Regions from separate parts of the Sedimentibacter sp. MB35-C1 genome, predicted to be linked through region 2. Evidence: a T-box and tRNA genes for the amino acid it is inferred to sense, from the RefSeq annotation. Region 2 holds a T-box; the other regions hold tRNA genes.
The links. The T-box of region 2 lies ahead of leuS (leucine--tRNA ligase). A T-box ahead of a tRNA ligase gene usually reads a tRNA of that ligase, here a tRNA-Leu.
Positions count from the first base shown of each region.

Region 1 (10,772 bases), 820 kb from region 2:
GTATGCTATGTAAACATGGGATCGTTAGGCCAGGGGATGAAGTTTGTGCAAACTGCTGTAAAGATGGATCCCGGCAATTTTGAATACAGAAATTTCTTGAATCAGATTTTAAGCACACAGAACATGTATCAACAAAGGACATATAATTACGGTAGAGGAAATTCAAGCGTTGATTGCTGCACTCAGCTTATTTGTGCAGATTGTTTATGTGAATGTCTGGGAGGAGACTTGATTTCATGCTGTTAAAAAGCAAAGATATTGCATATTTGGGAGTGCTTTTGGGATTAAACCAGCTTTTTATAATTCTTTCATCTGTGATCGAAACAAATACAATCATACTTTTTGCTGCGGCTGCTCTTTTAGTAGGCGTTGTGATTGTTGAATTTGGGTTTAAGAGCGGAATTTTGTTTTATGTAGCATCTTGTATACTCGGGTTTTTTTTGACATTCAACAAAGTTGAAATTATTACATATATTATATTTTTTGGGTTATACAGCATAGTAAAGTATGTAGAGGAAATAAAAATAAACAATGCAGTGCTGCTTTACGCAGCAAAGTTTTTGTATTTTAATACAGCCTTGATTGCTATGTATTTTACGGTGAAACTATTTATACCTCTTGAGCTGGCGTGGTGGATGATAATTGCGGCCCAAGTACTTTTTATTATTTATGACTATGCGTTTACCATGTTCATAACGACCTATGTGAACAGTATAAAACCAAAATTAAAACGGTAGGACAATCTGGTGTGTCCTGCCGTTTTAATATTTTTGTTATTTGTTTAGTCGTTCATGATTAGGTAATCTTCTCTGTTAGCTCCTACAGATACATATTTTATTGTGCATCCAACCTTTTTCTCAAGATATTTGACATAGTCATATGCTTTTTTTGGAAGGTCAGATTCTTTTCTGCATTTGCTTATATCACAATTCCAACCGTCAACATATTCTACTATAGGTTTTGCTTTGTCCAGCAAAACTCCCATTGGGAACTCTTCAGTAATTTTTCCGTCAACATCGTATCCGGTAACAACAGGAATCTTATCCAAGTATGATAATACATCAAGTTTTGTCAATGCAAGCACATCAGCTCCTTGCACTGTAACGCCGTACTTAGATGCCACAACATCAAACGGGCCGACTCTTCTCGGACGTCCTGTTGCTGCACCGTATTCTCCACCGGCCTCTCTTAGAGCATCAGCTTTTTCACCAAACATTTCGCAAGTAAACGGTCCTTCACCTACACATGAAGAATAAGCTTTCATAATTCCTATGGTGCTGCTCAGCTTCATGCCAGGCACACCGGCACCTATAGGTGCATAGGCGGCTATTGTCGATGATGAAGAAGTATAAGGATAAATTCCAAAATCTATATCTCTCAATGCACCAAGCTGTGCTTCAAACATAACCTTTTTTCCTTCTTTTACAGCTTCCTTAAGATACAAGCCCACATCGCATATGTATTCTTCAAATTCGGTACCGAATTTAATGAGCCAGTTGTACATGTCCTCACCACTGAATTCAACGGATTTATATCCGCCGGCAATTGTCAGGTTTTTCCATTCAACTACCTGTTCAATGCGTTCTTTAAGTGCTGTTTTGTTAAGCAAATCTCCCATTCGTATGCCTTTTTTAAGATACTTATCTCCATATACAGGAGCGATTCCTCTTCTTGTAGAACCGAATTTCATATCCTTAAGACGTTCTTCTTCCAATATGTCCTGTTTAACATGATAAGGAAGGCAGATAATTGCTCTGTCACTGATTTTTAAATTGTCAGGTGTTATTTTAACACCAGAGCTTCTAAGGTTGTTTAATTCTTTGTGGAGGTGTTCTAAGTCTATAACCATACCATTTCCCATTACATTTACTACATCAGGTCTCAGAATACCTGAAGGCGTAAGGTTAAGTATAAACTTACCTAAATGATTTACAACTGTGTGGCCAGCGTTGTTTCCTCCTTGGTAACGGCATACAACATCATAATTTTCGGCCAATAAATCAACCATTCTGCCTTTACCTTCATCTCCCCAATTTATTCCTACTATTGCAGTTAGCATAAAAACCTCCTTAAGTTTCGCTAAAAAAATTATATATTTTACGAATATTAATGTCAAGAAATACTTTTTTGTATGTATTTTTATATTGCATATTTTGCTAAAAATTACACTTGTCGAAAAAGCAAAAAACCTGTAATGTTTGTTGAACAAAGAATATATTTATGGTAGAATTGTTTTAAATTAGTCATATTTTTATGCCTTATTTTAATAACATATTATGGGTATGGTTTACATATCACAATTACATCAAGGAGGATTTATGATAAATAAATCAAAAAAAATAATATCTTTATTAATAATTGCAGCAGCGCTGGCTGGATGTGCAAATCAAGCCAACGCAAACACACCCATACCCGAGGATGAACCGAAACAGCAGGAAACGGAAGCTATTGCTACTCAAACAGATGAGGAAAGGGCTCAGATAGAGTTGGAAAGCAAACTGGCTGATAGAGAAAAGCTGGAAGAGCAGAGAAAAGAGGAATTGGGCGAATTTTATGTACCCCTTGTTTCAATAGGAAATGAGCAAGAAAAGAAAAGCGTTGAAGTTAAAGCACTGTATGCTACCGGTCATACTGCCGGTAATACTTTAAATAAGGAAAACATTGATACCTATGGAGCATATGTAAAGGCACTGTCCGAAGGAGATACATCAAAGATAAATGAATTTTCGCCTTCAGCCGAAAAAGCAAACAAATTTGAAAGAATTATTGGTATTGCCATAGGCACAGAGATAAACGGGCTTGTAATAAATGTGAAAGATGATAATGGATTTATAACTTATGACAGTGATATTGAAATTGTCCAAAAAATGAACGAAGAAACCCCGATACAAATTGATGATGTAAGTGGTATGCTTCAGATTTTGAAAGAATATGATATTTATACTATAGGAAGAATTGTTGCTTTTAAGGATAAAAATTTTGCAGTTAAAAGCCCGGAACATTCTATTCAATTGAAATCAGGTGGAACGTGGCTTGATCCCAACAGTGGAAACATACCGTGGGTCAATCCTTTTGACAAGTATGTTTGGGATTATAATGTTTCTATTGCAAAGGAAGCTGCACTTTTGGGATTTGATGAAATACAGTTTGACTACGTAAGATTTCCCGACGGCGCAAAAAGATATAATCCGATTACAGAATTCCCGGGAAGAGAAGGAAGGGATAAAGATGAAGCTATTGCCGATTTCTTGGAGTATGCTGAAAAAGAGCTAGAGCCTTACAATGTAAATTTAGGAGCTGATGTATTTGGAATCATCACAAGAACGTGGGATGATTATCCGGAAGATATAGGGCAAACATGGGTTCTTATGGGAGAATATGTGGACAATATGGCTCCTATGGTTTACCCAAGCCATTATTCAACCGGATGGTACAATCTTGATAATCCAAACGCTCATCCTTACCTTGTAGTTAAGGGAGCCATGGAAGAGGCAGTGGAAAAAAATTCTTCTATGGAAAAGCCACCTGTAATCAGGCCTTGGATTCAGGATTTTGATTGGGCAGGAATTGAATACGGCCCTGAAAAGGTGAGAGATCAGATTATAGCAGCAAAAGAGCTGGGTATAGCGGAATACATGATTTGGAACCCAAGCAACTCATATGATCCATATTCTTTCATGTTGACGTCTAAAGAAAAATCAGAAACATATCCTGCGGATAAAGGAGAAATGGACTACAGGGAAAAAACCCCGTCAGATGCTGCTGATAAATACCTGACAGGCATGCTTCAAGGGAGATACAGCTACATGTATTTAATGGAGCCGGTAAGCAAAAGAATACAGGATTTTGACGATTATGCAGAACTTCAGGCTACATCAAACATCAAGCTGTTAAACTATAAGGTTTACGGGTATGAAATGGATAAGGATAACAGTGATTTGGCTAAAGCTGAGGTATATTATAAAATAGAAGTGACAGAAAATGAAACTAAACATATAATAGAAAAAGATAATGTGAAGTGGGACGCTGTAAGAGAACACAACATATGGAAGATAAATGCCGAATTTGAAACTTCGGCCGATGAACTGTAGGAAATTGCAGAGCTGTCTTATAAAGAGACAGCTTTTGCTTTATTAGTTGCACGTATAAGTTATAAGATTTGTTCGCAATATAAAAACTTGTGTAACAAAAATATATACAAAATAGCTTGACAATGAATAATATCTTGTTATAATAAGTTTTATATATTTAAAAGCGTAATTAATTATAAAACGGAAGAAGGTATCATTATGAAATTATACAACTTAGCAATATTAGGAGCAACAGGAGCAGTAGGGCAGGAAATGCTGAAAATACTAGGCGAAAGAAATTTTCCATTCGGTGAATTAAAATTGCTGGCAAGCAAGAGAAGTGCAGGCGAAGAAATTGAGTTCAAGGGGAACAAATATATTGTAGAGGAAGCAACAGAAAATTCATTTAAAAATATTGATATTGTATTGTGTGCGGCAGAAAACAACATAAGCGAGGCCCTTTCGCCGGCAGCGGTAAAGGCGGGAGCAGTTGTAATAGACAATTCTTCTGCATTCAGATTGAATGACGATGTGCCTTTGGTTGTACCTGAGGTTAATGCGGAGGATGTTAAAAACAACAAGGGAATTATAGCAAACCCTAACTGTTCAACTATAATAGCATTAACAGCATTAAATGAGTTGAATAAATATTCTAAAATAAACCGCATGATTGTTTCAACATACCAAGCAGTTTCTGGTGCAGGCATCAACGGTATAAGAGAACTGAATCAGCAGGTAAAAGACATAAATGAAGGCAAGCCCGTGGAAATAAAAACATTCCAGCATCAGATCGCATATAATTTGATACCGCAGATTGGGGATTTCGATGAGATGGGATATTCTCAAGAAGAAATGAAGCTTCAAAATGAAGGAAGAAAGATACTGCATAATCCTGATTTGAAGGTTAACTGCACTTGTGTCAGAGTTCCCGTATACAGAAGTCATTCAGAATCAATTACCATAGAAACAGAAAAAGAAATAACTCCACAGAAAGCAAAAGATCTTTTAGCGAAAGCTGAAGGAGTAAAGCTGGTAGATGATTTGGCTGATAAAAAATACCCTATGCCTCTGGATACATCAGATCAGAACCTTATTTACGTTGGAAGAATCAGAAAAGACATCAGCAAAGACAATTCCTTGGCTCTCTGGTGCTGCGGAGACCAGATAAGAAAGGGAGCTGCAACAAATGCTGTTCAAATTGCTGAAGTTTTGATAAAAGATTGGGAAAACAAATAATATACAACTTTAAATCCCATTAAACTATGACACCATTCTAGTTTTATCTCAGAATGGTGTTTTTTATTTGTTAACTTTCGGCTGGACAAATGTTCGATTATGGTTTATTATTAACTAAGCGACAGGAGGGAATCATGGATTTATTTATAATTGTTATTCTTACAATATCAGTGATAATCAATATAGTTGTACTAATTAAGCTAGGGAGCAGGAATTCAGAAAAAAACATAATTTCTGAAATGAAGTTGAATATGAGCAACAACAACTTCCAACTAATTGATCAGATTTTAAAAAAAATATCTGAATCTGAGCAGAAACAGCTTAGAGAGATACTGACGAATAAGATTGAAACGGTTGAAAGGCTTGAAAAAAATACTGGAAAAATGAATCAGTCCTTTATGAACTTCAGTTCAGAGATATCAAAATCATTAAATGATAACTTTTCATCATTAAATGAAAAGGTCGGTACAAATCTTGAGAAGATTAATATGCGCGTTGAAGAAAGGCTTAATGAAGGATTTGAAAAAACTAACAAAACTTTTATCAGTATATTGGAGCGGCTCTCAAAAATAGATGAGGCACAGAAAAAAATCGACAGTCTTTCCACAAACATAGTATCACTTCAGGATGTTTTAACAGACAAAAAAAGCAGGGGAACCTTTGGAGAGGTTCAGCTGAATCATATATTGTCTTCTGTATTTGGCGAAAACAACAAAAAAGTTTATGAGCTTCAAAAAAAATTGAGCAACGGAACTATAGCTGACGCGGTGCTTTATATTCCGGAACCCGTAGGAATGTTGTGTGTGGATTCAAAGTTTCCTTTGGAAAATTACCAGCGAATGATTGATAAAAAAATTTCTGATGCTGATAGAAAAATATATGAACGGGATTTCAAAACAAATGTAAAAAAACATATTAATGATATTTCATCAAAATACATAATAGAAGGACTAACTTCGGAACAGGCGATAATGTTTCTGCCTGCAGAGGCAATATTTGCGGAAATTAATGCATATCATCAGGATTTAATTGATTATGCCGGAACTAAAAAAATCTGGATTGCTTCGCCTACGACACTTATGTCTGTTTTATCAACATTACAGGTTGTTCTAAGAAACATGGAAAGAGAAAAATATGCCGGCATTATTCATGAAGAACTCAGCAAACTTGGGAATGAATTTAGACTTTACAAACAAAGGTGGGATTCGCTGGCGAAGGACATAAGAAAAGTGTCCGATGATGTTGATAAGATACACATAACATCAAATAAAATCGAGAAAAGATTCGATAAGATATCAAAGGTTGAAATAAGTGATTTTGACTTCGACGAAAATGATGAATCAGAAGCTGTGCTGACGGAAAATTAAAAAATGCAAAAATTTCCACTAAAAATAGTGAAAAACCTCTTGATTTTTATTTTTAGATGTGTTAGTATTTTAAAGCAGTCAAGCCGTAGTGATGGAATGGCAGACGTGACGGACTCAAAATCCGTTGGTGGCAACACCGTGGGGGTTCAAGTCCCTTCTACGGCATTAATAAAAAATCATGTATGAGATTGGAACTCACACATGATTTTTTATTTTATTTATGATAAAATTAGAAAATACATTTTGACGATAATAAATCGATAAAATGTAGCTTTATATAATTTTGCTGCAGAATTTATTTAAAATGCTGCTAATATTTATTATGTTGATTTATAAAAATTATACAAGCGAAGAACCGCCATCAACAATTATATACTGACCTGTTATTGTACAATATATTATTTTATTATATAATTTTAAGAAATATGCTATAATTTAACATTAAAGGGTGTGTAAAATTGGATAAAGCAGTTGAAATATTAAAGAAGTACTTTGGATATGATTCGTTTAGAAATGGCCAAAGAGAAATTATAGAGAGCATATTGGCACGAAGAGATGTATTGGCAATAATGCCTACAGGAGGCGGGAAGTCTTTATGTTACCAGATACCTGCTATTATGATGGAGGGGACGGCGCTTGTAATTTCGCCTCTTATTTCATTGATGAAGGATCAGGTTGATTCACTTCGTCAAATAGGGATACCATCTGCATTTATAAATAGCTCATTATCAATGTCTCAATTCAGAGAAATAATCAATGACGCTCAAAACAATAAATTTAAACTTTTATACGTAGCTCCTGAGAGGCTTGAATCAGAAAGTTTTTTAGAACTGTTGAAAAAAATTAATATTTCTATGGTAGCTGTGGATGAAGCTCACTGTGTCTCGCAGTGGGGTCATGATTTCAGGCCAAGTTATTTAAAAATAAGAGACTTGAGAGGGCTGGCCGATAACGGCGTGAATATTTCTGCTTTTACAGCAACGGCAACACCTGAAGTAAAGCAGGATATAGTTAAGCTTATAGGATTAAATGAGCATTTTGAGATAACAACGGGGTTTGATAGAGAAAATTTAAAATTTGAAGTTGTGAGAAAAAATAAGAAGTTACCTTATTTATTGGAATTTGTGAAGGATCACAGAGATAATTCAGGAATAATATATTGCCTTACAAGAAGGTTGGTCGATGATGTTTGCAACAAACTTGTTGAATCAGGCTTCAATGCTGTAAAATATCATGCGGGTCTGAGTGATGCTCATAGAGAAAAAAATCAGGAGGATTTTCTGTATGATAAAGCTGATATAATGGTTGCAACCAATGCTTTTGGAATGGGAATTGATAAATTGGATATAAGGTATGTGGTTCATTACAATATGCCTAAGAATATTGAATCATACTATCAGGAAGCAGGAAGAGCAGGCAGGGACGGTGAACCCTCCCAATGTATTTTGTTGTTTTCTGCTCAGGATGTTGTTATGAATAATTATCTAATAGATAACAGTGCAGGTGACTCTGGTTCAAAATCAAATGATTATATTAAGCTTAGAGATATGGTTAATTACTGCAATACAGACAAGTGCCTCAGAAAACACCTCATAAGCTACTTTGATCCTTCATATACAAGGGAACAATGCGGAAATTGCGGCAATTGTCTAAGTGAAATTGAAAGACGGGATATAACTGTTGAGGCTCAAAAAATATTGTCTTGCATTTACAGAATGGGCGGAAGATTCGGAAGCGGGATGGTGACAGATGTGCTGAGGGGGAGCGGAAATAAAAGAATAAAATCATTTAATTTTAATAAATTAAGCACATATGGCATAATGAAGGAATATGACCGGAATACATTGACGGAAATAATTTCATTTCTTATTTCCGAAGGATATATTAATGTAGCAGGTGATAAATTTCCCGTGTTAGCTATATCTAATCTAGGTTATTCCGTTCTGAAGGGAAAACAGACTGTTACTATTAGAAAATTAATTTCAAAGGACAAAGAAGCTACAATTGAAAAAACGTATAATATAAACCTGCTTGATAAGCTGAAATCACTTAGAAAAGAAATAGCATCCAGCCTTAATGTTCCTGCCTTTATGGTGTTCTCGGACGCTTCTTTGAGAGATATGTGCATCAAGCTTCCCATAAACAGGAACGAATTTCTTAAGGTATCAGGTGTAGGAGAGATTAAAGCTGAAAAGTTCAGCAGCAAGTTCTGTGATGTAATAAAACACTACATTGAGGAAAACAATATAGAAAAGCCGATAGAAAACAACGAAAGTATAAAGACCAGTGCAGAAGATGAACAGCATCTGGGAACTCATGAAAATAATGCAGACGAATCAAAAAAGGAAGACACCAGGATTATGAGTTTAAGGCTTTACAAAGAAGGGAAAGGTATAGAGGAAATAGCAGCTGTCAGAAAACTGCTTCCTACCACTGTTGAGGGACACCTTGCAGATTGCATAAAACTTGGATATGAAATTAATATAAGAGATTTTATTTCTGAGGATGTTGAAAGACTTATAATTAATACATACAAAGAAATAGGCGGCGCAAAGCTTAAACCTATAAAGGAAGCACTTCCGCCGGAAATAACATATGGTGAAATAAAAATTGCTCTGGCAAACTTATCAGGAGAAAGAAATGAGTAAATTATATATAGTGCCTACACCTATAGGCAATTTAGGAGATATGACCGAAAGAGCTGTTGAGGCTTTGAAAGAAAGTGATTTGGTTTTAGCAGAGGATACCAGACATACACAGAAGCTTTTGAATTTTTTTGAAATCAAAACTCGTATGCTTTCATATCATAAATTTAATGAGAAAAGCAGAAGCGGCGAAATTATAAGCGATATTGCAGATAATGACAGAACTGTGTCGCTGGTAACCGATGCAGGAACACCGTGCATATCGGACCCAGGATATGAGCTTGTTAAAAGCGCAAGAGAGGCAGGTGTTGAGGTAATTGGACTTGCGGGAGCATCTGCTGTAACAATTGCACTGTCTGTATCGGGAATTGATACCTTTGAATTTGCCTTTTACGGATTTTTGCCGAGAAAGAAAAGCGAGCTTGAAGATGCGTTGAAAAAAGTAAAGAATAATCAGGTGAAGACATTTGTTTTTTATGAATCGCCGAAAAGGGTAGTTAATTTGGTTAAAAATATCAAGGAACAAATGCCTGATGCGACTCTGTGTGTATGCAAGGAGCTTACAAAGCTTCATGAAAATACATTTTACGGAAGCGTATCGTCCGTGGAGGAACAGCTTAAAAACCATGAAGATGTTGAAAGAGGCGAGTATGTGGTTGTAGGGTACAATAACAACTATGAGGAAAAAGAGCAAAGCTCTGCCGCTGTAAGCATTCACGGAATATTGTTTGACAAACTGTTTCATAAAGAGTATTCTTTAAAGGAAGCTGTCAGTGAAGTTGTAAGTGAAGGGTTGGCTTCAAAAAATGAAGCATATAAAGCTTCATTAGAAATAAAAAAATTTATAGAAAAATATTGACGGGGGAAATATGTTAGGCACACTAGTGAATTCATTAGCAGTAGCAGTCGGCGGACTGATAGGAGTCTTTTTCAGGAACGTGATACCCGAAAGAATATCAAATGCCATGATAAAGGCTGCCGGACTTGCTGTTATTACAGCTGGTATTAAGCTGAGCCTTACCGGCCAGAATCTTTCACTTTTGATAATGTCGGTAATAATAGGTACGGTAATAGGGGAAGTAATTGATATTGAGGGAAAGCTTGACAACCTCGGGGCAGCTGTGGAGCGTAAGATAAAAAGCAGGGAAAATAATATTGCTTTGGGTTTTGTTACATGCACTCTTATTTATTGTGTTGGCTCAATGGCAATAGTAGGGTCTATACAGAGTGGGTTGACCGGGAATCATGAAATACTATTTTCAAAAGCTCTTTTGGATGGCATAATGTCGGTTACAATGGCTGCATCATTAGGTGTAGGCGTAGTTTTCTCAAGTTTAAGCGTATTAATATATCAGGGGAGCATTACATTGCTTGCTCAGTTTATTCAGTCACTTTTGAGCGATGTTGTTATAACTGAAATGACGGCCGTAGGGGGAACACTAATTATGGCTATG
Region 1 is NZ_CP133188.1:3,477,710-3,488,481, reverse strand. It holds gene RBQ61_RS16975 (DnaJ domain-containing protein) at 1-246, shown strand, start outside; gene RBQ61_RS16970 (hypothetical protein) at 237-737, shown strand; gene RBQ61_RS16965 (adenylosuccinate synthase) at 782-2,059, opposite strand; gene RBQ61_RS16960 (putative glycoside hydrolase) at 2,319-4,091, shown strand; gene RBQ61_RS16955 (aspartate-semialdehyde dehydrogenase) at 4,290-5,306, shown strand; gene RBQ61_RS16950 (DNA recombination protein RmuC) at 5,441-6,673, shown strand; tRNA gene RBQ61_RS16945 (tRNA-Leu) at 6,756-6,838, shown strand; gene recQ (DNA helicase RecQ) at 7,132-9,321, shown strand; gene rsmI (16S rRNA (cytidine(1402)-2'-O)-methyltransferase) at 9,314-10,177, shown strand; gene RBQ61_RS16930 (DUF554 domain-containing protein) at 10,188-10,772, shown strand, end outside.
Region 1: it has a tRNA-Leu gene. The T-box ahead of leuS (leucine--tRNA ligase) is inferred to sense a tRNA for this amino acid. The anticodon was not compared.

Region 2 (10,772 bases):
GATGCCCATTCTCCGCCTACGCTGGAAAATTGCCTTGCTGTTAATTTATCTGATTCTTTGGTGACATTCTCTACAGTATTCCCTTCCAATAAGATTGAATTGCTTATTTCGCCGCTTGTTGTTGTTACCACGGTTTTATATTTTAAGATTAAGGTATCCTTTAAATCATCCTTCAATTCAACCGTTAGAACATTTTCTTCATTGTCTGTTGTGCTTACAGCAAGGGTATAGTCTGTTCCCTCTACTAGAGCCTCATCTGGATCTTGTAGTCTAAAGATTTCAAGGCTACCGTCTACATAGACATGCCCTGCACTGATTGTATCTGTAATAACAGCGTTTTTAATTATGGATAAACTTTCGTTCACTTTAACTTCCCAATCGACCTCATCACCTGTAAACACTTTATTATCTGCTGCCACTAATGCACTTTTGTCTAAGAAAGTATTGTACTTATCATAATTAACAGTTGCAGAATAAGGATAGTCTACACCGCCGACTGTAACTTTTGCGTTGTTGGTGTAGATTCCTGCTGAAATATCAGGCACTGATGTTGTAAATTCTATTGCATATCTTTTATCTACCACAAAACTATCTGCAAAAGTTAAAGTAAATGCGCTACCCGTGGTGGTATCTACTGTGTATTTACTAGAATCCAGTTCAGTATTATTAAATTCCGTTTCTCCATTGATCTTAACATTATACCCAATTACTCGAATACTATCTTCGTCAATATCTCCTGTATAAGCTAAAGTATCTGCCACTTTAACGCCTGTTCCAAGATCTAGTCCTTGATAGTTAATGTATAGCTGCCATAAAATTTTTCTTTCAGCCCCGCTTACCCAACCGTCATCCATAACTCCTTTATCATTAAAGTGTTTTAATTTTCCTTCTTTTTTACCACTGTTCCAAGAGTCTGTTCTTACAGTTGTTTTTGCGTCGTCTTCTGCATCAATTGTATGTCCGTTACCTGTTTTTCCATCAAATTCAGCTTTGTTTATGTAAGTTTTTTTGTCATCTTCGTTAGAATGAGGAATCAAGGAATAGCCTTCTACTTCTTTTTGAGGGTCATAAGAGGTGGTATAAGTAACTACCAGCTTACCGCCAGCTATTGCTGGGTTAAAGGTAATTGTAAATCCATTGTGGTAACCATCGCCAATCGGAGCCAATGTGTACGCAGAACTATCAAGTTCTGCTCCACCTAAAGTAACCTTTATTGTATCCGGCAACAGAATCAGTCCGTTATTGGGGAATGTATCTGTTATAACAAATCCAGATTGGATATCCTCTCTTACTGGATTAACATTCAAACGCCAGTTGATTGTCTTTTTACTGTAATCAATCCCCAAAAAACTCTTCGTATATGTATTTGCTTTTGGATTTATTTTAACCTCTCTAGAGCTTCCGCCTTCACCAACACCATCGCCAGTTATTCCAACACTGTTTATAAAGCTATTAATTGTAAAATCTGTGATTTCCGTTGTGTATTTAATAGTAATGGTTTCTGTCCCAACATTCGGTAACATAATTGTCAGCAAAGTTTTCCCATCATTTGCTCCACCATTTGTAGTATCTATGCTAGGAGTTATACCAGCGAAATCAGGGCTCTCGTCTCCTATGATCTTAACAGTTTCTTCATCAAGGGATAATCCTTTTGGTAGCGTATCTGTTACTGTTACAGTACCTAACGGATGCTTTGCCTTATTAACAGTTACTGTCCAAGTAATAGTTTTGTTGTTATAATCAACATTGTCTACTCCTACTTTTTCAAGAATCGGATCTCTGTTAAAGGTAACTGTTGCGTCATCATCATTTAATTTGTCGGCGCCATCATAGAGCGTTGCTTCGTTGGTAAACCCATTATCCTTTAGATAATCGCCATTATTTACTTCGCTCCAATCAACCGTTGTATCAAATATGATTCTATAGGCATCATCAGATGTTAAATTTCCTAAGTTCATAGGGAATCCAGCAAGTGAATCTTCATCAGGATGAGAATCGCCTTCATCCCATTTATCACCATTTTGGGTAATTTTAATAACTTGGATGCTATCTTCCACTATAGTTAATCCGTCTGGCAACTTCTCTTCTACACTGGCATCTGTAATCTCTTGTCCATTTTTGTTGACATCAATTGTCCATCTTATGGTATCAGTTTCGGCGCTTGTTAGAATTTGTCCGTTCTTTTCAATCGGATTACTTCTTGTCAACCCCCATACTGTTGCACCTGCCGGCAAACTTGTTTCACCATATTTAAAAGCTGCATTGTTGGTAAAGGACTCTGCCGTGTAATCTTCAATGTCCGTTGTAAATTGAACCCTATAGCCGATAAAAGGTGCCATAGTACCTAAGTCGATTGGAAAACCGGTTGGAATTGGAAGTGAAGCTTCCGCTCCGGGAGTTATATTTCCATTAAGGCCAATATTTAAAACATTAATCTTAAAATCTCTGGCAGCTCCTAATCCTACTGGAATAGTATCCTCTAATGTCGCTTCTGTTATTAATTCATCATTGGTATTGATTACATCAATTGTCCAAGTTATTTCTCTTGCATTCTCTTGACTGTCAGGATGCCCCTCCTTATCAATACTGCTTACTGTTCCCGTGGGTCGTGCTATTACTGTAATATTATTATCGCTGCCATCATGAAATGGAATTTCTTGCACAATATTTTCTTGGAATTTTTCCAAGTTGAATTCTAAACCAAGATCAACATAACCATTTTTGACATTGTCTTTTTCAATATTTTCATTGAATTCAAACTTTAATTCCCCACCACTAATGCTGTAGGTCCCTACAATTGTTCCATCAACTATTATATTCTCTCCGGAAACATCAACCATTTCAAATGCATCGGAAAGCCGGATCGTTGCTATATCTCCTGCTTGTGCCTTCGGATCAACACCTTCTGTGTCCCAAGTATATCTTACCTGTACTACAGTACCGTCATCTATTTTTATGATATCTTCATCATTAATAGGCGTACCATCAATTGTCATCGAGACAAAATCAAATATATTACCCAAATTTCTTTGAGATTCTGCTAATGTTGCTTGTATTGCTGGTGGTGTTGTTGTTTCCGATAACAGATGCAAAGAATCTTCAGATAAATCCTCTTCTGAAATTGTATCTCCATAAGCAAAGCTGCCTGGCATCATAAGCTGAAACACCATCATAAACATCAAAACCATACTGATAATTTTTGATCTTTTAATTCTCTCCATTTTTCATTTCCTCCTTTCTTTTGTTTTTTTATTTAAAAGCATAAATGCTGATAAATAGAATATAATTATTTTTTAGTGTACTGCTTGCGCATCTTAATTGATGCAATGCATAGCACAATTACTACGATAACACATCTTTTTAAAAAAACATATAGAACAATTGTTACCAAGCTTCATAAATGTTTATTTTTAAATATATGAAACGTTTAAGCTACACTGCATTATCTTCGTATAAAAATAATACATAGCAAGCGTCACAATACATTGTTTATATCCACTATGCATACAACCTAAACATAAATTATTATTTTTATCCGAATAGTAATCAATAGTTAAGTGTTAATTACCGTTCGATATAAAATCCAGTAAAATTTCGGGTCTAATATTGTTAATATTAGGCAAACAAAAAATAGGCCGCTGTATTCAGCGGCCGTATTAATAAAAATGTCGTTATCTGCGTTGCTTTTATTTTACAACTATGTTGTAAATTTTACCAGGAACATAAATTTCCTTAACTTGTGTTTTTCCTTCAAGATATTTATTAATATTTTCATCGCTAACAGCCAATTTCCTTGCAGTTTCCTTATCAGCATCTTTGGAAATAATAATTTTGCCTCTTACTTTTCCACTTACCTGAACAGGAAGTTCAATTACATCATCAACTGTTTTTTCTTCGTCCCAAACTGGCCAGCTTGACCGGTTTAACATTCCTCCGAAGTTCATTTCTTCCCAAATTTCTTCGGTTATATGTGGAGCAACCGGGTTTAACAGAGTTATAAAGGACTTCAATTCTCCTCTTGTTATATAGCTATCTGCCATTACCTCATTAACAAAGCTCATCATTGCAGCTATAGCTGTATTGTACTTCATGGCTTCATAGTCTTCTGTTACTTTTTTAATTGTCTTGTGCATAAGAGAAATATGCTTTTCTGAATATCCCTCTTCTTCAGTTGCAATTTCCTGAAGCTTCCACGTTCTGTCAAGGAACCTTTTACATCCTTTAACGCTTGAGTCACTCCATATTGCATATTTTTCATAATCGCCTATAAACATTATATATGTTCTCAGCGTGTCTGCACCGTACTCTCCAATTATATCATTAGGATTTATTACATTTCCTCTTGATTTAGACATCTTTTCACCGTCAGAACCGAGAATCAGCCCTTGCGCTGTACGTTTTGCATACGGCTCTTTAAATGTTACTGCTCCTATGTCATAAAGGAATCTATGCCAGAATCTCGAATAGATCAAGTGTCTTGTAACGTGCTCCATTCCGCCGTTATACCAGTCTACAGGTCCCCAGTAATCAAATTTCTCTTTAGAGGCTATGGCATCATGATTGTGTGGATCTATATATCTCAGGAAGTACCATGAAGAACCTGCCCATTGAGGCATAGTGTCAGTTTCTCTCTTTGCATCTTTACCGCAAACAGGGCACTTAACATTAACCCATTCAGATATATTAGCCAACGGAGATTCTCCTGTTTCTGTAGGCTGATAGTTTTCAACCTCCGGCAGTGTAACCGGCAGCTGATCTTCCGGAACAGGAACCATCCCGCAATGAGGACAATGAATTATTGGAATAGGCTCTCCCCAATATCTTTGTCTGTTAAACGCCCAGTCCTTCATTTTATAATTCGTTTTTGGCTCACCTAGTTTATTTTCTTTTATATATTCTATTATTTTAGCAATAGCTTCTTTAACTCTAAGACCGTTTAACAGGCCGGAGTTAACCAATATTCCGTCGTCAACATCTGTGTACGCTTCTTCCTGTACGTTTCCGCCCTCAATAACTTCAATTATAGGAATGTTAAATTTCTTAGCAAACTCCCAGTCTCTTGTATCATGAGCAGGAACACCCATTATTGCTCCTGTTCCGTAACCCATCATTACGTAGTCCGCAACCCATACAGGCACTTCATCTCCGGAAAACGGATTTACAGCTGTAAGTCCTTTTATTTCAACGCCGGTTTTATCTTTTGCCAGTTGAACTCTTTCAAATTCTGTTTTCTTTCTAGACTGCTCCTGATAGTCATGAATTTCATCCATATTCTTTATTCTTGAAGCATATTTTTCAATAAAAGGATGCTCAGGTGCAATAACCATAAACGTTACACCAAACAAAGTATCCGGTCTGGTTGTAAACACTCTTAACTTATCATCCGTATCTTTCAGTTTAAAATCCACTTCGGCTCCATATGAACGTCCTATCCAGTTTTCCTGTTCAAGCCTTATTCTTGGAAGAAAATTAACTTCATTAAGCCCATCTAACAGTTTGTCGGCATATTCTCTGATTTTTAAGAACCATACATCTTTTTCAAGCTGCACTACCTCGCTGCCGCACCTGTCACATACTCCGTTTTGAGATTCTTCATTTGCAAGAACAACTTTGCAGCTGTTGCAGAAGTTAACATATGTCTTGTCTTTGTATGCCAATCCGCGCTTAAATAGTTGCACAAAAATCCATTGTGTCCATTTATAGTATTCAGGATCCGTTGTATCAACAGTTCTAGACCAGTCAAAAGAGTACCCTGCCGCCTTAAGCTGCTGTGTGAACACTTTAATATTTCTGTCTGTTACAACTCTTGGATGTATGCCTGACTGAATTGCATAGTTTTCAGTTGGAAGCCCAAACGCATCCCATCCTATTGGGAAAAGAACATTGTAACCTTCCAGCCTTCTCTTTCTTGAAATCACTTCAAGAGAAGTGTATGCGCGAATATGCCCAACGTGCAGACCCACTCCAGAAGGATACGGGAATTCTACCAAACCATAGAATTTCTCTTTATCAGAATTATCTTCTGCTTTGAATATTTCTTTATTTTCCCAAATTTCCTGCCACTTTTTTTCAATTACTCCGGGATTGTATGATTTCATTTTTACCTCCATAGTCAATTTAATTTTAAAAAAATCTGAACTTCTCTGTTTCTGCTCACAAGAAGTATAATTGTGGACCAATAAAAAAACAGCCCTCTCCCACTCTGGGACGAAGACTATCCGCGGTACCACCCATTTTAGGCATATGCCTCACTCTATTATGTAACGGTTTTATCCGTTTGAAACTACTTTGTTCGCTTCAAATACTCATGGACGAGTTCAGTTCTCATACTGCTGCCTTGCACCAAACGGCAGCTCGCTAAAAGTATGTACAAACCTAATGCTTCCAGTCACAGTAAATTATTCACTTTCTTTCGTATTATATCAGAAGCGATTTTCTTATGCAACACCTAATTTTCAAAATACAATTAAAAATTGATTATTTAAAAATTTTATGATAAAATTCATTTGTAAATTCAAAATAGAGGTTAAATATGGAACTGTTAAAAAAGCACAAAGATACGGTTATATACATTTTTACATTGATATTTTCACTTTTGTTTTTATTAATAGGATACACTTCTAACAAATCAGATTTAAGTGCCCTTAAAGAACAGACATCTTACAGAGCAAAAGTCCTATCTGTGGAAGAGATTAAAGAAGATCAAATTGACTACGGATATGAAATGATGGCCACTAAATCAATTCGATTTATTGCGCAAATAAAAAACTATGACTCCGGTAATGATAAAGTCGAAGCTTACCAATTTATTGACGAAGCTGTCGGAATTAATCCCAAACAAATTGAAGTAGGTGATGATGTCTTAATATCTCTTCTTAGCTCAAGAGAAAATGTTGAAAAAAACGTGTGGACTTTCATAGAATATTATAGAACAGATTCACTAATAATTATTGCTGCGTTGTTTTTTTCGTTGCTCATACTGTTATGCAAAAGAAAAGGAATTAATACGATTGTATCATTAATTATAACCTGCTTTTCCATTTTCTTTGTTTTCGTACCTTCGATATTAAACGGTAAGAACATTTATATTTCTTCAATTACAATTTGTATATTCATCATACTTTCAAGCATGTTAATCATAAACGGCGCTCACAAGAAGACTTTATGCGCAATTGTTGGGAACTTAGGAGGCCTTGCTGCTGCCGGAATACTCTCGTATGTAATCAGCAAAATGCTGAACCTAACGGGAATGATAGACCAAGATTCCATATTCCTTTTCATGGTTAATACCGAAAACCCTATAGATTTAAAGGCTATACTGTGGGGCAGCATTGTAATAGGCTCATTAGGAGCGATTATGGACATCTCCATGTCAATAGCTTCTGCTATAAATGAGCTTTCCGAAAATATTGAAAATAAAAGTTACAAAGTATTCCTAAAATCTGGACTTAATATTGGACAAGATTCAATTGGAACAATGACAAACACTTTAGTGTTGGCCTATATTGGGAGTTCATTATCTATAGTTCTACTGATGGTATTATATAACAATGATTTTTTGCAGCTTATAAATCTTGAAATGATAGTGTTTGAAATATTGCAGGCAATCATAGGAAGTATGGGGATACTTCTTGCCATCCCCGTAACTTCCATATTTTCAGCATATATTTTTAGCAAGTATTAATCCTTGTACATCCTAGAATTAAATTCATCTAACAGACTTAATTTATCTGAGAGAAATTCGTTAATGTTATGTTCTAAAGAGCCGGGTACTGACTTATAAATTAGTATTTCGGCTTTTTCTAAAGTTTTCTGTGCATTTTCTCCACATCTTGGTGTAATCAAAACCTTGACTCCATTATCCGCAATAACTTGTGAAGCTCTTATTCCCGAAGCTCCCTGGCTTAAAACTGCACTGTTATCCAAAAATTCACTTTCCTTTGTTACACTGTTATATAAGAGATAATACGGAGCGCGTCCATAACTTTCATATAACTCTGAACCCATGTCTTTACTCTTTGCAGGTAATGCAATTTTCATAAAATACCTCCTACCCTTCTTGTTGACTAATCAAAATCATGTAGCTCTGCTTCAATGTCTTCAACTCTCTTTTTTAAAATTTCTTTTTGTTCCAAAAGAAATTCTTTCCTAGTTTTATAACCATTAAAGCATCCAATTCCGTAACCATAACCGCCGCAGCCGCCTCTTCTGCCGTAGCCGTTTCTAAAAAATCTTTTTCCATAATTAAATCCTTGGTTAACTGGTCCTGTTCCGTCTCTTCCTGGCATGATAACCCTCCTTTTATTATTGACATATGTCATTTATAATTATATTATACTTCTTTATTGACATATGTCAATAACTTTTTTATTTATTTCAAGAAAAAAACTGCTATTGCTAGCAGTCTATACTTCTTCTTTATTATGTTCGATGTTACATCGCCGCCTCCTGCACGCATTGCTACAGAAGTTTCCTTCACCGTTGCAAAGCTCGTAGTCTCCGCCTTCTATTCTCAGAACTTTTCCTTTAACCAAAGATTCCGCAAGCTTGCTTCTTGCATCACTGTATATACCCTGTACAGTTGTGCGAGCTACATTCATCTGAGAAGCACACTCTTCTTGAGATAATCCCTCTAAGTCAATCAGTCTTATGGTTTCATATTCATCAATAGTCATAGTTACAAACATGTTTCCTTTAGCATGAGAATCAAGAGGTCCAAATCTACTTGAGTCTGGGAGGCAGCACACCTTTCTCCATTTTCTTGGTCTTGGCATAATTATCTCTCCAATATATATTTCTAATGTGTATCTCTACAATTATATTACTTTTCCAAAATTTCTGCAATACCATTAAATAAACTATCGTCGCAAAGTTCAACCAATCCTTTATCAATTGATACGGCAACTTTAGGGTCTATAGGAATCTTTGCAAGCACTTCTAAATTATGCTTCTTAGCAACTTCTTCAATATGGCTGTTTCCAAATATTTTATGTTCGCTGTTGCAGTCAGGACATTTGAAATATGACATATTTTCAATTACTCCTAAAATAGGAACATTCATATTTTCCGCCATCTTAACCGCTTTTTCAACAATCATTGAAACCAGTTCCTGAGGTGACGTTACAACTATTATACCGTCCACCGGAATCGACTGAAATACTGTAAGAGGAACATCTCCTGTTCCAGGAGGCATGTCGACAAACATATAGTCTATATCCTTCCAAATAACTTCAGTCCAGAATTGCTTTACTGTTCCGGCAATTATTGGCCCTCTCCAGATTACAGGGTCTGAATCATTTGCCAGCAAAAGGTTGATTGACATTATATCAATGCCGGTCTTGCTTTTTACCGGAAGTATTCCATGATCATTCCCTTTTGCTTTTTCTTTCAGACCGAAAGCCTTTGGTATTGACGGTCCTGTTATATCTGCATCTAAAACAGCAACGTTGTGATTTCTTCTTTTCATTGTTACAGCAAGCATCGAGGTAACAAGAGACTTTCCTACTCCTCCTTTTCCACTGACAACTCCTATAACTTTCTTTATGCTGCTCATTTCATGAGGCTTTTCCATAAAATCAAAAGGCTCTTTTCTGCTGTCGCAGTCTTGACTGCATGAACTGCAGCTTGAATTACAATTTTCACTCATCTGTTTACTCCTGTCGTATATTTACTAATGTATTTTTTATTAGCAACATATGTTCATTAAAAAGATTATATTCCTACTGACTTCATATGTCAATAAACATTAAATGTTACTTAATTCCTTTAACAAAAGATCGTCATAGGTATCTAATCCTGAAACTTGAGCCGCTAATTCTGTAAGAGGAATTATGTCTCCTCTTTCAATAAATCCAAGTTTAAATTTTCGATTTAACGCCATAAGCTGCTTAAGACCTGCTGAAACTCTGCTTATATATGAATAAACACCTATAGCACCGCCTGATATTTTATCAGTATTATCATAGTACATTTTCAATTCTCTTATCCCTGCAAAAAGCTCATTTCTTTCCGAACCGAACCTTTTATATTCTTTGGTAACTATGCCCTGAGACAATAATTCATCAACTTGTTTCCCTGACATTGCAGCAGCCATTGCAGCTCTTCCTACTGCAACAAAATTTACAACGGGAGCTCCAAGCGCAAGTCCCTTGAAAATATGATCTTCTGTAGCAAACCCTCCGGCAATGGCAATTTGAGGTAGTTTAAAATTTTTATATTTCATTCTGCTTAGCAAATTGTAGAGCATACTTTCAAGATAAACAGTGGGCATGCCCCATTCATTCATCATTTTAACAGGGCTGTTTCCGGTACCTCCACCGGCTCCGTCAAAGGTAATCAAATCCACTCCTGCTTCTGAAGCAATTTTTATAATCCTTACCAAGTCTTTAGGGTCAAATGGTCCAGTTTTAAAGCATATGCGCTCGGCACCTAATTTTCTTAATTCTGCAACTCTATTAATAAGCAATTCTTCGTTCCATATAGGAAGTTTCCCTATTTTTTCAAATATTTGTCCTTTGCCTTTTTTGTAATTTTCCGCTATATTAGGATCTTCAGGATCAGGATACACAAGGTAACCCATTTTTTTTAATTTTACAGCATCATCTATATCCTTAACTGCTCCCATGCCTTGAATTCCTTTTGCTGCCTGCCCAAACTTTAATTCAACAGACTTCACGCCCAAGCTTTTTATTGCATAATCAAGCACGCCTAAATTTTCATCATCATAATTTGCCTGTAGAATTATATCTCCATATCCTCTGTAATATTCTCTA
Region 2 is NZ_CP133188.1:2,653,808-2,664,579, forward strand. It holds gene RBQ61_RS12695 (SpaA isopeptide-forming pilin-related protein) at 1-3,221, opposite strand, end outside; gene leuS (leucine--tRNA ligase) at 3,687-6,098, opposite strand; T-box leader at 6,201-6,401, opposite strand; gene RBQ61_RS12705 (YibE/F family protein) at 6,533-7,684, shown strand; gene RBQ61_RS12710 (NifB/NifX family molybdenum-iron cluster-binding protein) at 7,681-8,040, opposite strand; gene RBQ61_RS12715 (DUF5320 domain-containing protein) at 8,067-8,288, opposite strand; gene RBQ61_RS12720 (DUF134 domain-containing protein) at 8,406-8,774, opposite strand; gene RBQ61_RS12725 (Mrp/NBP35 family ATP-binding protein) at 8,822-9,646, opposite strand; gene RBQ61_RS12730 (glutamate synthase-related protein) at 9,746-10,772, opposite strand, start outside.

Region 3 (10,772 bases), 630 kb from region 2:
CATGCATAAATAAATCTATTATTGTTACAAAAGTTGCTATTACTATTATAAATGCAGGTATACGAACCTCATCGGGTATAACTTTTCTTAAAAGTGATATAACAAAGTTTGATCCTATTAATACTACAGTAACGGCAACACCCATACCTATTCCATTCATAACCGATGTGGTTATTGCAAGTACAGAACACATTCCAAGCAGCTGAACAAAAACAGGGTTTTCTTTAATAAAACCGTTTGTTAATATTTTTCTCTTGTCCATCTCTACCTCCTATTTATTTACATATTGATTATAAACACTGATTGCATTATTCAAGGCGCTTGTAAATGAAACAGAAGATTTTGTAACACCTGTTATTGCATCATAATCTGTTATTTCGGTACTTGCGTCTTTTCCGATAAACTGGCTTTGGAATTCAGGTTCTGTTGTTCTTGAACCAAGTCCTGAAGTTTCCTGATGAGATAAAACGCTCATACCAGAAATTTTACCGTCTGCGAAACCTACGAATAATTCCATATCTCCACCGTATCCTGCAACAGTGCTCAATGTTTTCACAACGTATCCCATCTGATTGCCGGAATCATCAACCGCAACATATAAATCTTCAAATTTTGTGTTCTCTGATTTAATTGTTTCAACAATCGCCTGATCTTCATATGGTTCAAACATTGTAGAACCAGGCATAACAGCCTCAAGAACCGCAGGATCCATACTTGCTTTTAATTCAGCCTCAGCAATTTTATCCTTTGTAAAATCATTTACAAATGCAAGAACACCGCCTGCTATAGCGCAGATTAAGCATAATACTCCACCGAGTTTAAATATATTATTTTTCATTTTTACCTCCTGCAACTCCAAATACATTAGGGGTAACGTACTTATTAATTAAAGGAGTGATAACATTCATTAGAAGTATTGAATAAGAGACTCCTTCAGGGTATCCGCCGATTTTTCTTATTAAAATCGTAAGAGCACCCGCTCCTACTGCATAAATAATTTTACCTTTATCTGTAATAGGGCTTGTTGCATAGTCTGTAGCCATAAAGAAAGCACCAAGCATCAGTCCGCCTCCGAACAAATGATACAAAGCCATGCTTCCGCCGTCAAATATCAGTGCTAAAACCGCAACAGTTCCTATATAAAATACAGGGATAATCCATTTAATAGTTCCTCTGTATATTAAGTATAAGCCGCCTAGTATTATTAATATTGCTGATGTCTCTCCAATGCAGCCCGGGATGTTTCCAAGAAGCATATCAAAAATTGAAGGTAACTGTCCTGTTGAACCACCTTTAATCAATGTTAAAGGAGTGGCAGCAGAAACAGCGTCAGTAACAGGATCTATAAATCCGCCTGTCATATGAGTTGACCAAGATGACATCAAAAATGCTCTTCCAGCTAATGCTGGGTTTACTATATTGAACCCTATTCCTCCAAAAATCTGTTTTACTATTGCAATAGCAAAAACAGATCCCATAACAGGCAACCACCATGGTGCTGATGCGGGTATGTTGAATGCTAATAATATTCCTGTTACAACCGCACTTAAATCACCAATTGAAACCGATTTTTTCATTAATTTGTTACATATATATTCTGTTATAACTGCTGATATAACTGAAGCCACCACTAATACAACTGAATTAAATCCAAAATAAAATACACTTGCTACTAATGCCGGCAGCATTGCAATAATTACGTCCAGCATTAAACCTTGAGTTGTTTCATTCGATCTAATATGAGGTGACGATGAAGCAATTAATTTGTTTTCCATCTGTATTTCCTCCTATTTTACCTTTCTACGTCTTGCTAAAATTTCTTTTTTTGCAACAGATATAGTTTCTTTCAACGGTCTTTTTGACGGACATATGTAAGAGCATCCGCCGCATTCTATACAATCTGCAGCATGGAACTCATCAGCAGCATCAAAATTCTTTTGAATAGAATATCTACTGATTTTATATGGCTGAAGGTGAACAGGACATGCTTCCAAACATCTTCCGCACATAATACAGTTGGATGGTTCCCCAAGATCTGCCTCTTTTTTGCTGAACGCAAGAATTCCTGAAGTGCCTTTTATAACGGATACTTCATCTGTAAATTGTGCAAATCCCATCATAGGTCCGCCACTTATAAGCTTCCCAGGTTCTTCCTTATATCCTCCGCATTGTTCAATTACATCTTTGTAAGAAGTACCTATTCTAACATAAAGGTTCTTTGGATTTTGAACCGCACTTCCTGATACAGTAACAACTCTTTGTATCAAAGGCATGCCTGTTTTAAAAATATTGCCTATTGTAGCAACAGTGCCGACATTTTCAACCACGCATCCAACTTCCATAGGAAGTCCGCCTGATGGTACTATCCTTCCTGTTATGGCATTAATTATTCTCTTTTCGTCTCCCTGAGGGTACTTTATTTCCAATGGAGCAACTTCTATGCCTTCCTGTCCTTCAACTGCCTTCTGAATTATTTCTATTGCATCAGGTTTGTTCTTTTCAATTCCGATAAAGCATTTATCAACACCAAGAGCCTTCATTATTGCTTTAACACCCAATAATACAAGCTCAGGTTTTTCAAGCATTATTCTATGGTCGGCAGTTAAATAAGGCTCACATTCTGCGCCGTTAACAAGTAAAACATCAATTGGCTTGTCTTTTGGAGGACTTAATTTAATGTGAGTAGGGAATGTTGCCCCTCCCATACCTGCCATACCGCCTTCTTTGATTATTGATAAGATTTCTTCTTTTGTAAGGTCTTCAATGTTTCCTTTCGGTTGAACAGATTCATAAACCTCAAAATTGCCGTCTGATTCTATTACGATGCAATTAACTTTAGAACCGTTCGGCACATAATGCTGCTCAATTTTTTTAACTGTTCCTGATACGCTGGAATGTACCGGTACTGACATAAAGGCTTTTGATTCGCCTATTTTTTGTCCAACTTTTACCGTATCTCCCACAGCAACTAATGGGTCGCATGGTGCTCCTATATGCTGTGATAAAGGTATAACAACAACTTTAGGATCAACTGCATTCTCAATTGGCACATTTTGTGTTAGCGTCTTGTTTGTGGGTGGGTGGACTCCGCCCTTAAATGTAAACAATTTTGTGCTCATATTTTCACCTCTTGTTTTAATGTTTTATATAAGTGATATATAAAAGTTATTTAATAATCAAACAAATCGATTATATCAGATAATCGACAACTTTTAAACACCTTTTTTGATTATTTTTTTAATTATTATTTAAATTTCTAATTATTTAAAACAATTATTATCGATTTGCTCCGTTTTCCTTGTTAAATAATAGATATACTTTTTATATTTTCATTAACATACTCTTTAACCCAGAGTAAGATTTTACCGCTCTTTATGCTGGCACCGTCAAGCACTTCTCTCACTTCAGTAGTGTTCAAGGAAAATGTTCCCTCGTCGGTCTTATGATTGTATATTAATTCACATTCTTCGAGGCTATTGACTATTGTCATAATTGTGTCACCCATATTTCCAAGGGGCGCTCTATCTATATTATTTCTTTCAAAACAGCATTTAATTACTGTCCCCTTACCTATTTCCGAATTTATTTCCATGCTTCCGTTGCATCTTTCACATGCTTCCTTCAGCATTGGTATGCCCAGCCCCACCTTTCTTGTTGTCCTGGTAGTAAAAAACGGATCAGTTACAAGCTTAGCTGTTTCACTGCTCATACCTATTCCGTTATCCTTTATTGTAATTATTAAACAATTATTTTTAATGCTGTCGTATATATTGATTTCTATTAATGTTGCTCCGGCTTTAATGCTGTTCATTACAATGTCAAGTATGTGCATTGATATTTCTTTCATGATCCCTCCGTACCGCAGTCATTTAACAAACTGTTTATAAAAAGGTATTTGTAAATCTCATCTGCATTGTTAAGCTCAATACTGTTTACTGCCTCTGATATATCCGTTAAATAATGTGCATCTGAATTTTTTATGATGTTGTATTTTTTTATAACTTTTTCATTTATTTCCGATTTAGAGTGAATTTCCACAAAATTGATTTTAAGTCCTGGAGGGATAAACCCAAGTATACCCAGGACACTGTTAGATTTTTTATTTATATGAGCAGGAATCATTGTTCCACAATGTTTATGAGCTAAAGAACACACTTCTTCAAGCGAATAGCCTGAAGCACTCAGCAAAAGCTTATCCAAAGTTCCCGTTACTTCATCTTTGTTGTTGTAAATATTCTGCTGCCCAAAAATTGATGGAATGTTTTTTATATCCGGAAGAGAATCATATATTAGTCTTCCGAAGTCCATCGCCCTATCAAGTTTCATGAAATAGCAAAGAGCATGTACTTCTTCCTTTGTAGTAACCTCAATACCCGGTATAAATTTAATTCCTCTATTGTCACACAATTGTAAAAACGAAGGAAGATTTTCAGTAGTGTTGTGGTCTGTTACTGAAATAATATTTAATCCTTTTATATATGACATGTTTACAATATTGCTTGGAGTCATATCTTCGCTTGCACATGGCGACAAATCAGAATGGATATGCAAGTCATAATAATATTTCATTTTATTCCCATGCTTTGCAGCCTGCATGCTGTTTCATAGGCGCTTTCTTTCGATTTATACAGAGGAATTCCGTGTTCCTTTGCCTTTTCAATTGTTTCCTGCTCAACCTCCATGTCCTCAACTACAATAATGCAGGACAAATCCAGCAGTTCAGCAACAGCTACTATGTTAACATGTGTTTGAATTGTTATCCATGCATAGTTCATTTTTGCCTTTGACATCACTATGCTAAGCAAGTCACCTATATATACTCCTTCTATTTCAATATCGTCTTTTGAATCATATAACTGATATAAATCCATTTTTTTTGCAAAATCTATAATTTTCATCTTCCCTCCTCAGTTATTTTGTTGGCTCTCAACACTACACAATTATAAAGAGTTGATTCATTATTATATATATCCTCTGCATGAGCATAACAGGTTGGCGCTCCACATGAGCCACAGTCCAAACCGGGAAGTTTATCATATATTTCTTTTATTTTTTCTCTTTTGATAATTGCTTCCTTCATATTAAATTTCCCTTGGTTTTCTTCCGGCTTAAGAGAAAATTTAAAGACCCCAGACTCATACATTTCATCAAATTCATCAAGTTCTTCTATTATGCTCTCATCTTTTGTGTTTCCCAAAATATAATTAATATTGCTTTGGGCTATAAACGGATTTATTACATTGAACGTCCCTCCTACGCACCCCTGAACACAAGCAAGTGTCTCAACATAATCAACATTAGTAAGATTTCCATTTTCTACTTCGTCAAGAATCTGAATTATGTTTTCCATCCCGTTTACGGCAATATAATTTGTAAGCCCAGCTGATTCCGATTGACCTCCCGATACAGCCCATTTTGTACCGTTCAGTGAAGGATGTGAGCATAATCCGTTGTCACCCTTAACCAATTCTCTGTATAATTCTCCGTAAATAGTATTAAGAGGTATAACCCAATCCACATACGGCTTGTAATCACCAACAGGATCCGTTACCGCAAGCAGCTTGGCCGGGCATGGTGAAAGGTAAAACACACCGATTTCGTCATCTTTCAGGTCCAGTTTCTTTTTTGCTTTTTCTCTGGCAAGCATTGCTGCAATTACCATTGGCTCCTTTATCAAAATCAAATGATCCATTAACGAAGGATATCTGTTTTTTATTAATCTTACCACTGCAGGACAGTTTGTAGAAATAAATGGCCTTATTTTTTCTTCATTAATTTTTCTTTTTATGGCCATTCCTACCATTTCAGCCGCCCAGCTGGCATCATATACAGAATCAAATCCCAGTTTTAGTATGGAATTCTGAACCTTACATATATCAGTTCCTTTGGGAAACTGTCCGTATAGCGGTGTGGATGAAATTGCAATTTTATGTTTATATGATGAAAAATGCATTTCTTCGTACCATTCAATTGGCTCAGGCGTATACGCATTATATGGACAAACCTTTATGCATTCGCCACAGTGTATGCATTTGTCATTATTTATGAAAGCTTTTCCATCCACCAGCCTTATAGCTTGTGTTGGACATCTCTTGATGCAGTTTGTACAGCATTTACATTTATCCTTATCAAACATTATTGAAAAATTCATGTTTGCCTCCTATAATAAAATAGTAATTTTAATAACCGTGCCGTCACTGCTTGAAGTAATTTCAAAGTCATCAGAATATTTCATCATATTCGGCAGACCCATGCCTGCGCCAAAACCAAGTTCCCTGACACTTTCAGTCGCAGTGGAGTATCCTTCAGTTAATGCAAGCTCCACATCTTTAATTCCGGGACCGGTATCCTGAGAAACAATAACTATTTTATCTTCATACAAATCACAGTGAAGCTGACCTCCATATGAATGTATTACAATATTTATCTCCGCTTCATAAGATGTAATAGCTATCTTTCTGATAAGATTTGCTTCTATTCCCATTGACTTTAGTAAATTCTTGATGGTGCTCGACCCCTTGCCGGCAGCTATGAAATCATTTGCAACGATGTCAAAGCTGTAACGCTTTAAGAAACTTTCAGTCATCCGATTCTATTCCCTTCATACCGTTTAACACTAATTTTCCGCATGTTTTAAACATGGTATAATTTGTTGCAAGTACCGTTATTGAATTCTCCCGTGCAAGCTCTATTACTTCCTTGCACGGCTGCTTGCCTCTTACAAACAACACAGTACACATGTCCAACATCTCTGCAGTTCTTATAACCTGACCATTGTTTAATCCGGTAACAAGCAGCGACTCACTGTTGGCATATGCCAGTACATCACTCATCAAATCACTTGCAAATCCATGTTTTATGTCAGTATCATCCTTACTAAAATCAGTCAGTATTTCAGCGTTTAAAATTTCAGCCATCTCCTTAATTTTCATAAAGTCCCCAACTCCTATACTTATTTTTTTATAAAAGAAACATTGCTGTCAACATAACAGTTATTCATCATCTATCAGCTTTTTCATTTAAAGCTGATTGGTTTATTTAACCGATTTACGTTACAGTCTTCCGATTAATACATTTGTTATTTGTTTGTCAAATAACATTATGCCTGTTTTGAGTAAAGGATTTCCATATTGCATTATGCACACTTTAACTATATATTATAATATAATTATAATCCATTCAGGAAAATATTACAAGAGAATTAAGGTCTGAATTTTTAGTATTCTTACCATGAATATTCATATTATACCATAATTTTCTTGAAAATTTCTCTTTACAAATTCCTTTGCATCACTTATAATAATAAAGCAGTTCGCGGTCGTGGCGGAACGGCAGACGCACTAGCTTGAGGGGCTAGCGAATGTATATTCGTGGGGGTTCAAATCCCCCCGACCGCATTAAGAAAGACATATCCACATAAGTGTTGGATATGTCTTTCTTGTATATACCATGCTCTGTTTTTATCTAACAATATTTATCTTGTCGGTTTCATTTTCTTGACTTTGAGAAAACGTCATTATATAATAAATTTATTGCAAATGATACGCATTTGCAAATACTTGGATTTATATTTGCACACCAAAATATTGGAGAATTTTATGGCTACAGATATTTAAAAAGCTTAATTCAAAATCTCGTATTTTTTCAGAGTCTTTGGATAAAATTAATTCGAATGAACTTTTATTACATACAGACAAGCTATTCAGCATAAATGAATTAAAAGACAAGATTAACTTTATGGAGCAAAACGCATCAGGAACTATTCTCAGGGCAAAGGGAATTTTGTGCAGTGAGAACGGATATTTAAATTTACAATACATTCCGGGAAACATTCAGTTGATAAAGTGCACAGTTGAAGGCAGTCCCATATTATGCATTATAGGCAAAAACTTAAGCTCTCGTGAGCTTGAATATATTTTTAGCGGAGAACAATAATGAGCATACCTGTTTATATAGCTACCGGATTTCTGGATTCCGGAAAAACAACCTTTTTGAACAATTTGCTAAACAAAAATGAATCCAAAGAAATAAATATTCTTGTAGCACAGTTTACAAGACGGTTTATTGGAAAGCTATTGTTTACCATATTTGCAGTATTCTTTTTTGCGGTATTTATGTTTTCAATGGGAGGTATTTAGATGAAAGCAAGATCGTTCAACGCTCAGGTTTTTTTAGAATTTATTTCTTATTTGATTTTCGGCGGATACATGTTTTATTTTATAACAAGTGACAAATATCTTTTGTATGTTACCCCCAAAATGAAACCTTATCTGTATTTTACTGCGATAATTATGATTATATGGGCATGCATGAGCCTTTTTAGAATGTTCAGACCCCATCACAAAATACGCGCTTTTCACTTCCTTGTGCTGGTGCTTCCATCCTTGCTTCTGTTATTGCCCCACAAGCCTCTTGATATGGCAAATCTGGCATCAAATTACGCAGGAGGCAGTACTTTTTATCAGGGAACTTCCAATAGGAGCAACAATCAAGCTTTGTCAGACAATTCTGACTTTAATCTGGATTCTATACCCGGCATTACTGAAAATGATTTTGGTGGAGAGGAAATCACTCAACCTGATACTGCTAATTCATCACCTGAAGATACCGTTCCTTCAAGCGAGGACAACAGCCTTGACCTTACCGGCTTAGATAAGGAAAATAAGATAATAACTGTGAGCAACGAAGAATTTTACCCGTGGATTGCAGAGATATACGGAAACTTAGATGCTTATGAAGGCTATATGATTACAATAACAGGTTTTGTATTCAATGACATGGAGTATTTCGAAGAGGATGAATTCGTAGCTGCCAGACTTGCAATGGTATGCTGCGCAGCTGATCTGGCTCCTATCGGAATACTGTGCAGGTACGACAAGGCATCTGAACTTGCATCCAATGAGTGGATAACTGTAGAGGGTGAAATTATCAGAGGTCAGTACGAGGGGCAGGTCGAACCCCAAATAGCTGTAACATCTATTATGCCTGCCCTGGAAATTAAAGGTTATATTTATCCTTATTAATTAGGAGGTTCGATTTTTTCAGTTTTAATGTATTATAACAGCAATTTTTTAAGTATATGCTGTTATTTTTTTAAGTTTAGTTGTATTGCAAATAATTTGCATTTGCAAATATAATTATATTACTCACTGTTATAAATGTAAACAACTTTTTCATAATAAAATGACGACTAGTTTTATACAATAAAAAATCGTCATTTATTTGATGCCTCCTATTGAATCGTTATATATTGTCTACTTACATAGCCGTCTGTTCCGTTATATAAAACTCTATACCAGTCCCCAACCTGCTCTGTAACTGTAACCACCGTTCCATTTGGAGCCATACCTATGACTGGTGCATTTAGAGACGGTCCGTTTCTGATGTTTAAGTAACCACTTGATAACGTCACTCTTCCGGTCCTTGCGGCACCCGGTTGCATTTCGGGCTGAACCTCGGGCTGAGCTCCTGCAAAGAATTCATTTACCGATTCAGCCAAAGTTCTTGCAATTGTATCAATATTATTCTCTATCCAGTTTGCATCTTCTACATTGTCATGATAAGCAACTTCAATTAATACCGACGGTGCAGATGTTCTTGAAACTTCTCCCAAGCTCGTTGTAGCTACTGCTCTTACTTCATTGGGAAGCGGATATACTTCTCTGAAATTATCAACCATTATATTAGCCATTCTTTGGCCGTTTGTACTTGTAGGGTAATAGAATACTATAACACCCCTGTTTCGCCCTTCCTGTCCCGGACCTGATGCATTTGAATGAATCGCTATATGAAAATCAACATCTCTAGAATTTGAATCTCTGAGCGAAGAGCCCGCTGTCATTTCAGGTGTATTTCTGTAGTAATCTATCCCAAACTGCTGAAGATACGGTATCATTGCATCAGCTATCATATTCATAAAGTATTCTTCGCTTCCGTCACCTGTAACAAACATGTTAAAGTCCTGTGTAGACGGACTTAAATATACTGTTGGCATTATAACCCTCCATTTCTAAACTATATGTTCTATTTTATGCAGGGCTGGATATGACTGTTCTTTTATTTTCAATAATTATCAATTTATTATTATTTCAACATATAATAATTATAGAACCGGGGGGATTTTAATGATATGCAAATTATACGATTTTATAAAAAAAGAAATATATATTATTATATTTATATTCTGTGTGCTGATTGTTGTTCTGTCAATAACATGACTGCAAAAAAGGGCAAGCCGTGGTTTCCCACGGCTTGAGGCAAAAAATTTAAGAGGCATTTATAAATTCTCATTTACAAATGTAATTCTATTATACCCTATTTATAGATTTTTTCAAATATTTTTTTTGATTTTTTGATTAATCTTCATAATAAGCTGATTTTATTTTTTAAACTTGATCAAATTATATTTTTTTCTTATTGTTTTCTCTATTAGCATCCTGTTCTCTTCAAGTATTCCCTTTAGCCCCATCAAAATTAAAAGAAGGTACAGATAGTTTTCATGCATATGTATTATTACTAAAAATAATACAATAAAAAATGTATTGGTCATTATCATATACCTGCATACGGATTTTATATTCAAAAACATTTCCAAAAAAGCCTTACAGATATTTCCTCCATCTAAAGGAACTATGGGTATCATATTTATCACTGCCAAAAAAAGATTTATGTCTGCAAATTCTTTATACTCGGTTTTTGTAAATATAGAGTACAGGCATATATTGCATACAGGGCCTGACAAAAATAAAAACAATTTTTTGTACAATGCCAGA
Region 3 is NZ_CP133188.1:2,024,167-2,034,938, reverse strand. It holds gene rsxE (electron transport complex subunit RsxE) at 1-262, opposite strand, end outside; gene RBQ61_RS09700 (RnfABCDGE type electron transport complex subunit G) at 272-838, opposite strand; gene RBQ61_RS09695 (RnfABCDGE type electron transport complex subunit D) at 828-1,775, opposite strand; gene rsxC (electron transport complex subunit RsxC) at 1,788-3,119, opposite strand; gene RBQ61_RS09685 (ATP-binding protein) at 3,302-3,847, opposite strand; gene RBQ61_RS09680 (PHP domain-containing protein) at 3,844-4,569, opposite strand; gene RBQ61_RS09675 (serine kinase) at 4,566-4,898, opposite strand; gene RBQ61_RS09670 ([Fe-Fe] hydrogenase large subunit C-terminal domain-containing protein) at 4,895-6,151, opposite strand; gene RBQ61_RS09665 (ATP-binding protein) at 6,161-6,586, opposite strand; gene RBQ61_RS09660 (DRTGG domain-containing protein) at 6,579-6,932, opposite strand; tRNA gene RBQ61_RS09655 (tRNA-Leu) at 7,315-7,397, shown strand; gene RBQ61_RS09650 (hypothetical protein) at 7,654-7,935, shown strand; gene RBQ61_RS09645 (GTP-binding protein) at 7,935-8,138, shown strand; gene RBQ61_RS09640 (TIGR03943 family protein) at 8,139-9,023, shown strand; gene RBQ61_RS09635 (SH3 domain-containing protein) at 9,233-9,994, opposite strand; gene RBQ61_RS09630 (site-2 protease family protein) at 10,379-10,772, opposite strand, start outside.
Region 3: it has a tRNA-Leu gene. The T-box ahead of leuS (leucine--tRNA ligase) is inferred to sense a tRNA for this amino acid. The anticodon was not compared.